DNA from 3 places in the Clostridium ljungdahlii DSM 13528 genome. Region 2 is predicted to be linked to each of the others. Evidence: riboswitches for the same ligand, from Rfam matches in the RefSeq annotation. Region 2 holds a riboswitch; each other region holds the start of a gene.
What was found. Region 2 has a riboswitch for S-adenosylmethionine ahead of metK (methionine adenosyltransferase). Riboswitches for the same ligand answer to the same signal wherever they lie in the genome.
Positions count from the first base shown of each region.

Region 1: it holds a riboswitch for S-adenosylmethionine, as region 2 does, so the genes downstream of both, CLJU_RS11980 (hypothetical protein) here and metK (methionine adenosyltransferase) in region 2, are expected to answer to the same signal.
Region 3: it holds a riboswitch for S-adenosylmethionine, as region 2 does, so the genes downstream of both, metK (methionine adenosyltransferase) here and metK (methionine adenosyltransferase) in region 2, are expected to answer to the same signal.

Region 1 covers NC_014328.1:2,698,027-2,701,310, reverse strand. Annotated here, with positions in the region: gene CLJU_RS11985 (amino acid permease) at 1-1,138, opposite strand, end outside; gene CLJU_RS11980 (hypothetical protein) at 1,178-1,978, opposite strand; SAM riboswitch class I at 2,149-2,270, opposite strand; cyclic di-GMP riboswitch class I at 2,482-2,569, shown strand; gene CLJU_RS22935 (hypothetical protein) at 2,856-3,035, shown strand; gene CLJU_RS11975 (methyl-accepting chemotaxis protein) at 3,095-3,284, shown strand, end outside.
Region 2 covers NC_014328.1:2,590,479-2,593,762, reverse strand. Annotated here, with positions in the region: gene CLJU_RS11585 (3-hydroxyacyl-CoA dehydrogenase family protein) at 86-1,042, shown strand; SAM riboswitch class I at 1,080-1,180, shown strand; gene metK (methionine adenosyltransferase) at 1,611-2,351, shown strand; gene nifB (nitrogenase cofactor biosynthesis protein NifB) at 2,574-3,284, shown strand, end outside.
Region 3 covers NC_014328.1:255,999-259,282, forward strand. Annotated here, with positions in the region: gene yyaC (spore protease YyaC) at 1-455, opposite strand, end outside; tRNA gene CLJU_RS01235 (tRNA-Thr) at 705-780, shown strand; tRNA gene CLJU_RS01240 (tRNA-Tyr) at 786-870, shown strand; tRNA gene CLJU_RS01245 (tRNA-Val) at 880-955, shown strand; tRNA gene CLJU_RS01250 (tRNA-Thr) at 977-1,052, shown strand; tRNA gene CLJU_RS01255 (tRNA-Tyr) at 1,058-1,142, shown strand; SAM riboswitch class I at 1,222-1,321, shown strand; gene metK (methionine adenosyltransferase) at 1,492-2,667, shown strand; gene recD2 (SF1B family DNA helicase RecD2) at 2,798-3,284, shown strand, end outside.

The sequences.
Region 1 (3,284 bases), 110 kb from region 2:
TATAGAGTATGTAATATATTTTTCCATCTCCAATCAAAGAGGCGAAAAAAGCAAAACAAGCAATAACAGTTGTGGAGTATAAAGCAGTTGTAGGAACACCATGTTTGTTTACTTTTGATAAAAATTTAGGTGCTTTTCCTTCTTTGGATAGGGAATAAAGCATACGTGAAGCTACATAGAGGCCTGAATTACCGCAGGAGAGAACTGATGTTAAAATTACTGCGTTCATAATACTTGCTGCAATTGCTAGGCCAGATCTTTTAAATACCATGGTAAAAGGACTGTATGAAATATTATCTGCCCCACTTTTTAATAAGTTTGGATCAGTAAAAGGAACTAAAAAACCAATTACTATAATTGCCCCCATATAAAATAGTAAAATACGCCAGAAAACATTTTTTATAGCTTTAGGAACATTTTCTTCAGGATTTTCCGATTCACCTGCGGCAAGGCCAACTATTTCTGTTCCGGAGAAAGAAAATCCTGCAACTAAAAATACATTAATAATAGCAGATATTCCGCCAACAAAAGGCCCTTTCTTTCCAGAAGCATCTGATAGTACCCAATTACTTAATCCAGGTGATTTTCCACCTAAAATGCCAAATATCATGAGAACGCCTACTATAAGGAATACTATAATTGTAATAACTTTGATACTTGCAAACCAATATTCACTTTCACCGTAAATTCTTGCTGAAAGAATATTTAAGATAAAAATTATTACTAAAAATAACATACTCCATAAAGTAGTATTGGTATTTGGAAGCCAGAATTTAACAATCATTGAACCTGCAACTAATTCAGCAGCAACGCATATTGCCCAGCAAAACCAGTAATTCCATCCAAGGGTAAAACCTAATGCAGGATCAATAAATCTTGTAGCATAAGTTTCAAAAGATCCTGATATAGGCAGTAGTGTTGCCATTTCACCGAGGGATGTCATCAAGAAATAAACTAAAATTCCCATAATTACATAAGCTAAAACAGCTCCACCAGGTCCAGCTGTGCTGACAGCGCTTCCACTGGCGAAAAATAAACCAGTTCCAATTGACCCTCCTATGGCAATCATGTTCATATGTCTGGCTTTTAAAGTCCTTTTAAGTTGACCTTGTTCATTTGCTTTTGAATTTGTGTCCATTTTAAATTTCCTCCTTTTGTCTAACAATAAAACATATAGTTATTTACCTATGGGACACGCATATTCACATGTTCTGCAGTATTTTATAACATTAACAGGTTCTTCTGTAGAAACTTCAGGTATATTCATAGGCTTAATACTAGCTACATCTTCTTCCATTTGTATATTACACAAGGTTCTATCAAAATTCCCTACTCTTCCAGGAAGTTCATTTCTACCTAATTCTGAAGAAAAATATATTTCCTTAGCAAATGCACCTTTTTTACATTTTTCCCAGCACTTAATTTTGCAGCTTTTACATGGATCGTATCTAGAAGGACCAGTTGATTGTAAATCCAAACTTAAACCAAGTGCTCTTAATCTTACATGCGGACCATATTCAGGTGTGACTAGTAAGTTATTTCTACCTATGCATCCTAGTCCAGCTGTTACAGCTGAATCTTTTAAGAATATGCCACCCTTTTCAACATGATAATTAAAAGAATAGGTTTCTACACATTCCTTTTCTAATATGCTTTTAACATCTTTGGTAATACTAATTAATTTTTTGTTGCCTATGGTGTTGTGATCTTCAATCCAATAATCCACAGCAGGGTTGTCTATAGGATGATGATAAGCTAAAATAAGTACACTTTTTATTCCCTGGGGCCATAGAACTTCTGTTAGAAATTTATCTTTTTCTCCACGCATATAAGTTCCAACACCATTATATTTAGGCATCTTAGGTACTACAGTAAAGGCAGGGGCTTTTTTTAGGTCCTCAACATTTGCAATGCCTGCTAGAGAAGCTCCAGTTTTTAGTGCAAGTTTTATAATTTCTTTTGATGTAAGTTTGTCCATAATTTGTACTAATGTATTTTAATATGTAAAAATACATTATTCACTTCCTCTCTTTAAGTAATGTATTTTAAATTCATGAATTTTTTACTGAAAAATAAAAAATCCTCTTTCCAAAAAGAAGAGGATAAATAGCGTAGGTTATTACGAGAGTTTATTAAAAAAACATCTCTCCCTCATCTTTCAGAATTATTATGATCTGCTGGAATTAGCACCTTTACATGTTTACGCATAGGAAAAACATGAGGTTGCTGAAACTTCATAGGGCCAGTCCCTAAGTTTCTCTTGATAAGGATTTATTTAATTTTTTGTAAAATTCTTATTAACTAATATGTATTATATATGTTATGCTTTTCAATGTCAATAAAAATCTAATTATGTTACAGGATATATGATTAAATTAAATGCTTATGCAAAATATGCAAATATTTTATGTATAAATTACAATAATATGCGATTACCATTGAATTTTGTAAAATTTTAGTGTAATATATTTTATATTACTACATTGATAATAGCACATTTATCGAAAGGTAAAGTCGCAAAGCTATGGGTCTAAAGAAAATTATTTTCTATGATTGCCAGGTTACCAAATTATAGTTTTAATAATCAATATCTATACTTATAGTCTGGTACCTATTTATATATTAATAGGTACATTTTTAATTTGTAAAAGTTTTCAAATCTGTATTAGAAAAAGCAAATTTGAAATGAAGTGACATAGATGTATTAGTCTATCCTTCTATATTATCAAAATATATATCGTCAACAATATCAATTTTATTGTGTAAACAATTAAATTAACGATATTAGTATGTTTTGTTTATCTCAGTTTGCACTTAAAAATATAAAAAAATTAATATATTTAGGGGGACATAAAATGAACACTAAAGAAGAGAGCTTTCAGATAACTTTTAATAAAAAATCACTTAAAGTTGTGCTAATAATTTATATGGTATGCTGTGTTCTATCATTTTTATTTTATTCTTCAATAAAATTACTTGGACTTAATGACAACATAAGTGTAATTTCTTTAATTATGCTTGGAATATTTGTTTAATTTATGGCCTTATATTTTATAAATGTTATAAATGTACAATTACTCAAAATGGTTTTAATATGAAAGCATTTAATATAACAAAAATTGTACTTTTAATAATAACTTATTTTCAGTATTTATATTTGAACTTTACAATGCACTTAAATTCCATATGGCTTATAGTTTTCTTTTTCGTTATTCTTGGAGCCTTGTTTTTTGATATGAAAATGATTATAGAGTCGATAGCTTTAAGCCTTTTATGTCAAATCA
Region 2 (3,284 bases):
TGATTTCAATGCTAAATGAAATTACTGGTTTTACTTAATGAAATAAAAAGCAATTGGTAAGTATTATGTTAAGGAGAGCGGGAATATGAAAATTAAAACTGTATCTGTATTAGGTACTGGAACGATGGGACATGGAATAGCATTATTGTGTGCCCAAGCAGGATTAGATGTATTATTGTATGGAAGGTCGGATAAAAGTTTAAACAAAGGAATGAAAAATATAGAATCAAGTTTAAAACTTTTTAAGGAAAAAGGTAAATTTCATAACAAACAACCAGAAGAAATTCTATGTAAAATAAAAGTTGTTAAAACAATTATAGAGGCAGCTCAAAGTGCTGATTTAGTAATTGAATGTTTAGCAGAAAATTTAGAGCTTAAACAAGATATTTTTAAAGAGTTAGATGAAATTTGCCCTAACAATATAATTTTATCGAGTTGTACGTCAGGATTATTACCAACAGATATAGCTAAGAATACAAAGCATCCGGAAAGAGTAGTAGTTGCTCATTTTTGGAATCCACCACAATTAATTCCTCTTGTAGAGGTGGTGCCTGGTAAAAGAACATCAGATGAAACAATGAAAATAACTATGGAATGGGTTGAATTTATAGGCAAAAAAGCTATTAGAATGGAGAAAGAATGTCAAGGCTTTATTGGAAATCGACTTCAGCATGCACTTTTAAGAGAGGCTTTATATATAGTAGAACAGGAATGGGCAAAACCAGAAGAGGTTGATAAGGCTATTGAATATGGGCTTGGAAGAAGACTACCTATTACAGGACCAATTTGCACTGCAGATTTAGCAGGGCTTGACACAGTTAATTCAATAGCTTCTTATTTATTAAAAGATCTTTGCAATTCAAATGAGCCTTCCAAATTAATTAAAAGCAAAGTTAAAAATGGAGAATTAGGAAGTAAGAGCGGACAAGGATTCTACAATTGGGCACCAGATACTTTAGAAAAGAAACAGAAAGAACGGGCAGAATTGCTATTTTATTTTCTAGAAAGAGATAAAGAAAAATTTATGTTGACAAACAAATAAATATAGTTTACACTATAGTACAATTAAACAAATAAATTTCTTATCAAGAGAGGCAGAGGGACTGGCCCTATGATGCCCGACAACCTGAATTTATATTCAAGGTGTTAATTCCAGCAGGTAAAACCTGACAGATGAGAAACAAGAGGACATAACTTCCTGAAGTTTCTAACAGGAAGTTTTTTTATTTTTAATAAGACATGTTAAATATTTTAATATGACTCATTACTCTTTGAGCACTCATCCGATTTTAAAATAAGAAGTTTTATTTAAAATAATGTATTAAATGTCTATTGGTTGACTAGACAAACTAGAGGTCAAGTTTCATTTATTTACATAGAAAAGTTTTGAGGGCAAGATTTTTCTATGGTGTGAAACCTGGCCTTTTTTTATCCGATGACTACCTGCTCTAATACTACCCTCTTATCCAAGTGGGAGTAAAGAGCAGCTACGTCTCTGGATAACGAGTTCTAAGCATAAGATGGAGTTAAAACTCCATCTTATGCCAAGAACTTTGTTTATTTAAATAATCAATGGACTAAGATGCAGTTAAGTAAAAATTTATTGGAGGATGATAGAAATGGGAAGATTATTTACATCAGAATCAGTGACAGAAGGTCATCCAGATAAGATTTGTGATCAAATAGTGGAATATGAAGGTGAAAAACCTGTAAGAGTGGATACTGTATTAATTTCTTCTCAACATGATGAGAATATAACTCATGATAAAATTGAAAAAGATTTGATAGAATTCGTTATTAAAAGTGTAATACCACATAAATTTATTGATTCAAATACAAGATATCTTGTAAATCCAACAGGAAGATTTGTAAAAGGAGGCCCTGAAACCGACTCAGGTCTTACAGGTAGAAAGATAATAGTTGATACCTATGGAGGATATGGAAGACATGGTGGTGGTGCATTTTCTGGAAAAGATCCAACGAAAGTTGATAGATCAGGAGCCTATGCTGCAAGATGGGTAGCAAAGAATTTAGTAGCAGCAGGAGCTGCAGATAAAATAGAAGTAGAAATTGCTTATGCCATAGGAGTTGCAAGACCGGTATCAATTAGTGTAGATACTTTTAATACAGAAAAGATTAGCAAAGATAAAATATTAGAAATTATAAATAAACTTTTTGATTTAAGACCTGGGGCAATTATAAGAGATCTGGATTTAAGGAGACCTATATATAAAAAAACAGCTGCTTATGGCCATTTCGGGAGAACTGATATAGATCTTCCTTGGGAAAGACTTGATAAAGTTAATGAAATAAAAAAAGAATTGGATAGTAGTTTATCCTTAAAAATTTAGTTGATCAGAAAACTGAAGGCTAAAGTAATTTAAATATTGCTTTGGCCTTTTTTATCCGATCGCTACCATTGCTAACACTCCCATTTTTTCAAAGCGGGGGATAAGCACTGCTACGCGCCTGGATAAGTTCTTCTAAGGTTCAGATGGAGAAAAGGTATTCCTTATAAGCAAACTCCACCTGAATCTAAGAATCACTTGATGTAGAAAAGGAGATAATAAAATATGAGTAAAGAGCTTGCAACAAAATCTATTAGTGAAAAGACACTTACGCATCCTTGTTATAATTGTATTGCCCATAAATATGCAAGAATGCATATACCTGTGGCTCCAAAGTGTAATGTAAGTTGTAATTTTTGTAACAGAAAATATGATTGTGTAAATGAAACCAGACCTGGAGTAACAAGTGAAGTGCTAACACCTGAAGGAGCTAGAGACAAATTTAAAATAGTGAGGGATAAGGTAAGAAATTTGACAGTAGTAGGTATAGCAGGGCCTGGCGATCCTCTTGCAAATTTTGATGAGACTAAAAAATCCATAGAATTAATAAAGAAAGAATCAAAAGATATTACTTTTTGTCTTTCAACTAATGGTTTAATGCTTCCTTTTTATGCAGACAAATTAATAGAATTAGGAGTTACACATTTAACTGTAACTATAAATGCAGTTGATCCTAAAATAGGTGGAAAAGTATATAAATTTGTAAACTATTTAGGAGATACTTTTGTTGGAGAAGAGGCAGGAAGAGTACTTTTAAATAATCAATTGTCAGGACTTAAATATGCTGCACAAAAAGGAATAGTATGCAAAGTAAATATAGTTATGATAAAGGGAATTAATGATCTGCATATCCCTGAAATAGTAAAGAAAGTTAAGGAATGTGGAGCATATATGACGAATATTATGCATCTTATACCTGTTAAGGAAAGTGTATTT
Region 3 (3,284 bases), 2.3 Mb from region 2:
CGTATATTGCTGCTGGAATTATTAAATAAATCTTCACTGCTATTTGAATCAACTATACCTATTATTGAGGAATTCCCTACATCCGGGAGAGATTTCCCTACACCTTTGCCAGGATGAACTGGAAAGTCTCTTACTTGAATATCGCCTATAGTTTCTAGATCACCTAAGCAAGCATCTATTCCTATAATGTTTTTATGCGGGTGAAGTAAATTTATTTTATTCAGTTTGCTTTCAATGTTTAAAGCATGTATAGGATCTGAGATTGTACCGTAGACAGGTAGAGGAAAATGTTTGCACTTTAAAAGTGTACCTACTAAGGGACCCAGACAGTCCCCTATATATCTATCTGTACCAATGCATACAATTATGGTATCGTTATTAATGTAATTTTTTAAAAAATAGGCAAGCTTGTAATATGCTAAGGGATCTTTATAATTAGTTTTTGCTTTATTCAATATATTCACCTTCTTTTATGTATGTACTTGTGAAGAACACTATATATAATTTATATGATGAGTTTATACAAATTATTAAAGTTAAATTAAGTGAATATGATTTTGAAAGAAATATAGAGAAATATGGAGAAAGATATATATAATATTAAAATTTAATCATATATTAAATTTGATAATAAGTTAATAAAACTGTATACTAATTTACGTTGAGTACGTTCTTGTTTTAAAGAGCGTAGGGTAATAAAATAAGCTGGCATGGCTCAGCAGGTAGAGCAACTGACTTGTAATCAGTAGGTCGTGGGTTCGATTCCTACTGCCAGCACCAAACATGGAGGAATTCCCGAGTGGCCAAAGGGGGCAGACTGTAAATCTGTTGTCAGTGACTTCGATGGTTCGAATCCATCTTCCTCCACCATAAATATAAGGGCGCATAGCTCAGCTGGGAGAGCATCTGCCTTACAAGCAGAGGGTCATAGGTTCGAGCCCTATTGTGCCCACCATTTAGAATAATAATAGAATAAGCTGGCATGGCTCAGCAGGTAGAGCAACTGACTTGTAATCAGTAGGTCGTGGGTTCGATTCCTACTGCCAGCACCAAATGCGGAGGAATTCCCGAGTGGCCAAAGGGGGCAGACTGTAAATCTGTTGTCAGTGACTTCGATGGTTCGAATCCATCTTCCTCCACCATAAATATAAAGGCACTTTTAGGTGTTTTTTATTTTATAAAAATTTTATAATCTTAATAAATCAAAAAATTATATTATAGCTCTTATCAAGAGAGGCGGAGGGAACAAGGCCCTATGAAACCCGGCAACCAGTGAAAATCACCAAGGTGCCAATTCCTGCAGTATTCTGCAAGATAAGAGAGTAGTTAAGTTATTTAACCTCTTCTTATCGAAGAGGTTTTTTTAATTGATATGCCACTTTAGGTATTTCAGTTTATATTGTGAATATAGGATTTAAATTAGCATTTAATGCAATAGAATTAATTCACTTATTGTAAGAAAAGTATATTTTTACATGGGAGGTATAGAAAATGAGAAAACTATTTACATCTGAATCAGTTACAGAAGGCCATCCAGATAAAATGTGTGATCAGATTTCAGATGCTATCTTAGATGCCATACTGGAACAAGATCCTTATGGAAGAGTAGCGTGTGAAACTGCAACTACTACAGGTATGGTTTTGGTTATGGGTGAGATATCAACCAATTGTTATATTGACATTTCAAAAATAGTTAGAAATACTGTAAGAGAAATAGGATATACTAGAGCTAAATATGGATTTGACTGCCAGACTTGTTCAGTAATAAGTTCAATTGATGAACAATCATCTGATATAGCTATGGGAGTCGATAAAGCTTTAGAAGCTAAGGAAGGCGAAATGGAGGCCATAGAAGCTATAGGTGCTGGAGATCAGGGTATGATGTTCGGATTTGCTACAAATGAAACTCCAGAATATATGCCTATGCCAATAAGTCTTGCTCACAAACTTGCAAAGAGATTAGCACAGGTTAGAAAAGATAAAGTTTTAGATTATCTAAGACCGGATGGAAAAACTCAAGTTACTATAGAATATGAAGACAATAAGCCAGTTAGAGTTGATACCATAGTAGTATCTACTCAGCATGATGAAATGGTAACTAGAAAACAAATTGAAACAGATATAATAAACAATGTAATAAGACCTGTTGTACCACGAGAGTTTTTAGATTATAAAACTAAGTATTTCATAAATCCAACAGGAAGATTTGTTGTTGGAGGTCCCCAGGGAGATTCTGGACTTACAGGAAGAAAGATAATAGTAGATACCTATGGTGGTTATGGAAGACATGGCGGCGGTGCTTTTTCTGGTAAAGACCCAACCAAGGTTGATAGATCTGCTGCTTATGCTGCAAGATGGGTAGCAAAAAATTTAGTAGCTGCAGGTATTGCAGATAAGTTGGAAATACAACTTGCTTATGCCATTGGTGTAGCAAAGCCTGTATCTATAACTGTAGATACTTTTGGTACAGGAAATATACCGGAAGAAAAAATAGTAGATATAGTAAACAAGGTATTTGATCTGAGACCAGCTGCTATAATAAAAGATTTAAATCTTAGAAGACCTATATACAGGCAAGTTGCGGCTTATGGACATTTTGGAAGAACTGATATTGATGTACCTTGGGAAAGGCTAGATAAGGTTGAAGAAATAAAAAAATATATGTAAATAATGAAAAGCTCTATATTGTAAAATGATATAGAGCTTTTTTAGTATGGTGGATTAAGACAAAGTTTAATGTGGTATAATTATTTATAAATATATGATTTTGTTTGCAAATAAGGGTAGGAGAGATTCTATGCAAGAATTACAAGGAATTGTAGAAAGTATAATATTTCAAAATAAAGATAATGGGTATGTAGTTGCTAAAATAAGAGAAAATAAAGATGAAGTAACTATAGTAGGATGTATACCTAATATAATTGAAGGACAAAATTTGAAGGCTGTAGGGGAATGGGTTCTTCATCCTCAGTTTGGGAATCAATTTAAGGTTCAGGCTTCTGAAGAGATAATACCTAGTACTACTATTGGCATAGAGAGATATTTGGCCTCTGGAATAATATCGGGCATAGGTCCAGTAACAGCAAAGAAAATAGTAGAGAAGTTTGGTGAAAATACCCTTCAAATATTGGATAATAACATAGGAAGATTAAAAGAAATAGAAGGTATAGGAGCAAAAAAAATAGCTTTAATAGAGGAATCCTATTCTAAACAAAATGAAGTGAGAAATATAATGATATTTCTGCAAACTTATGGAATAACTCCTAGTCAGTGTGTTAAAATAC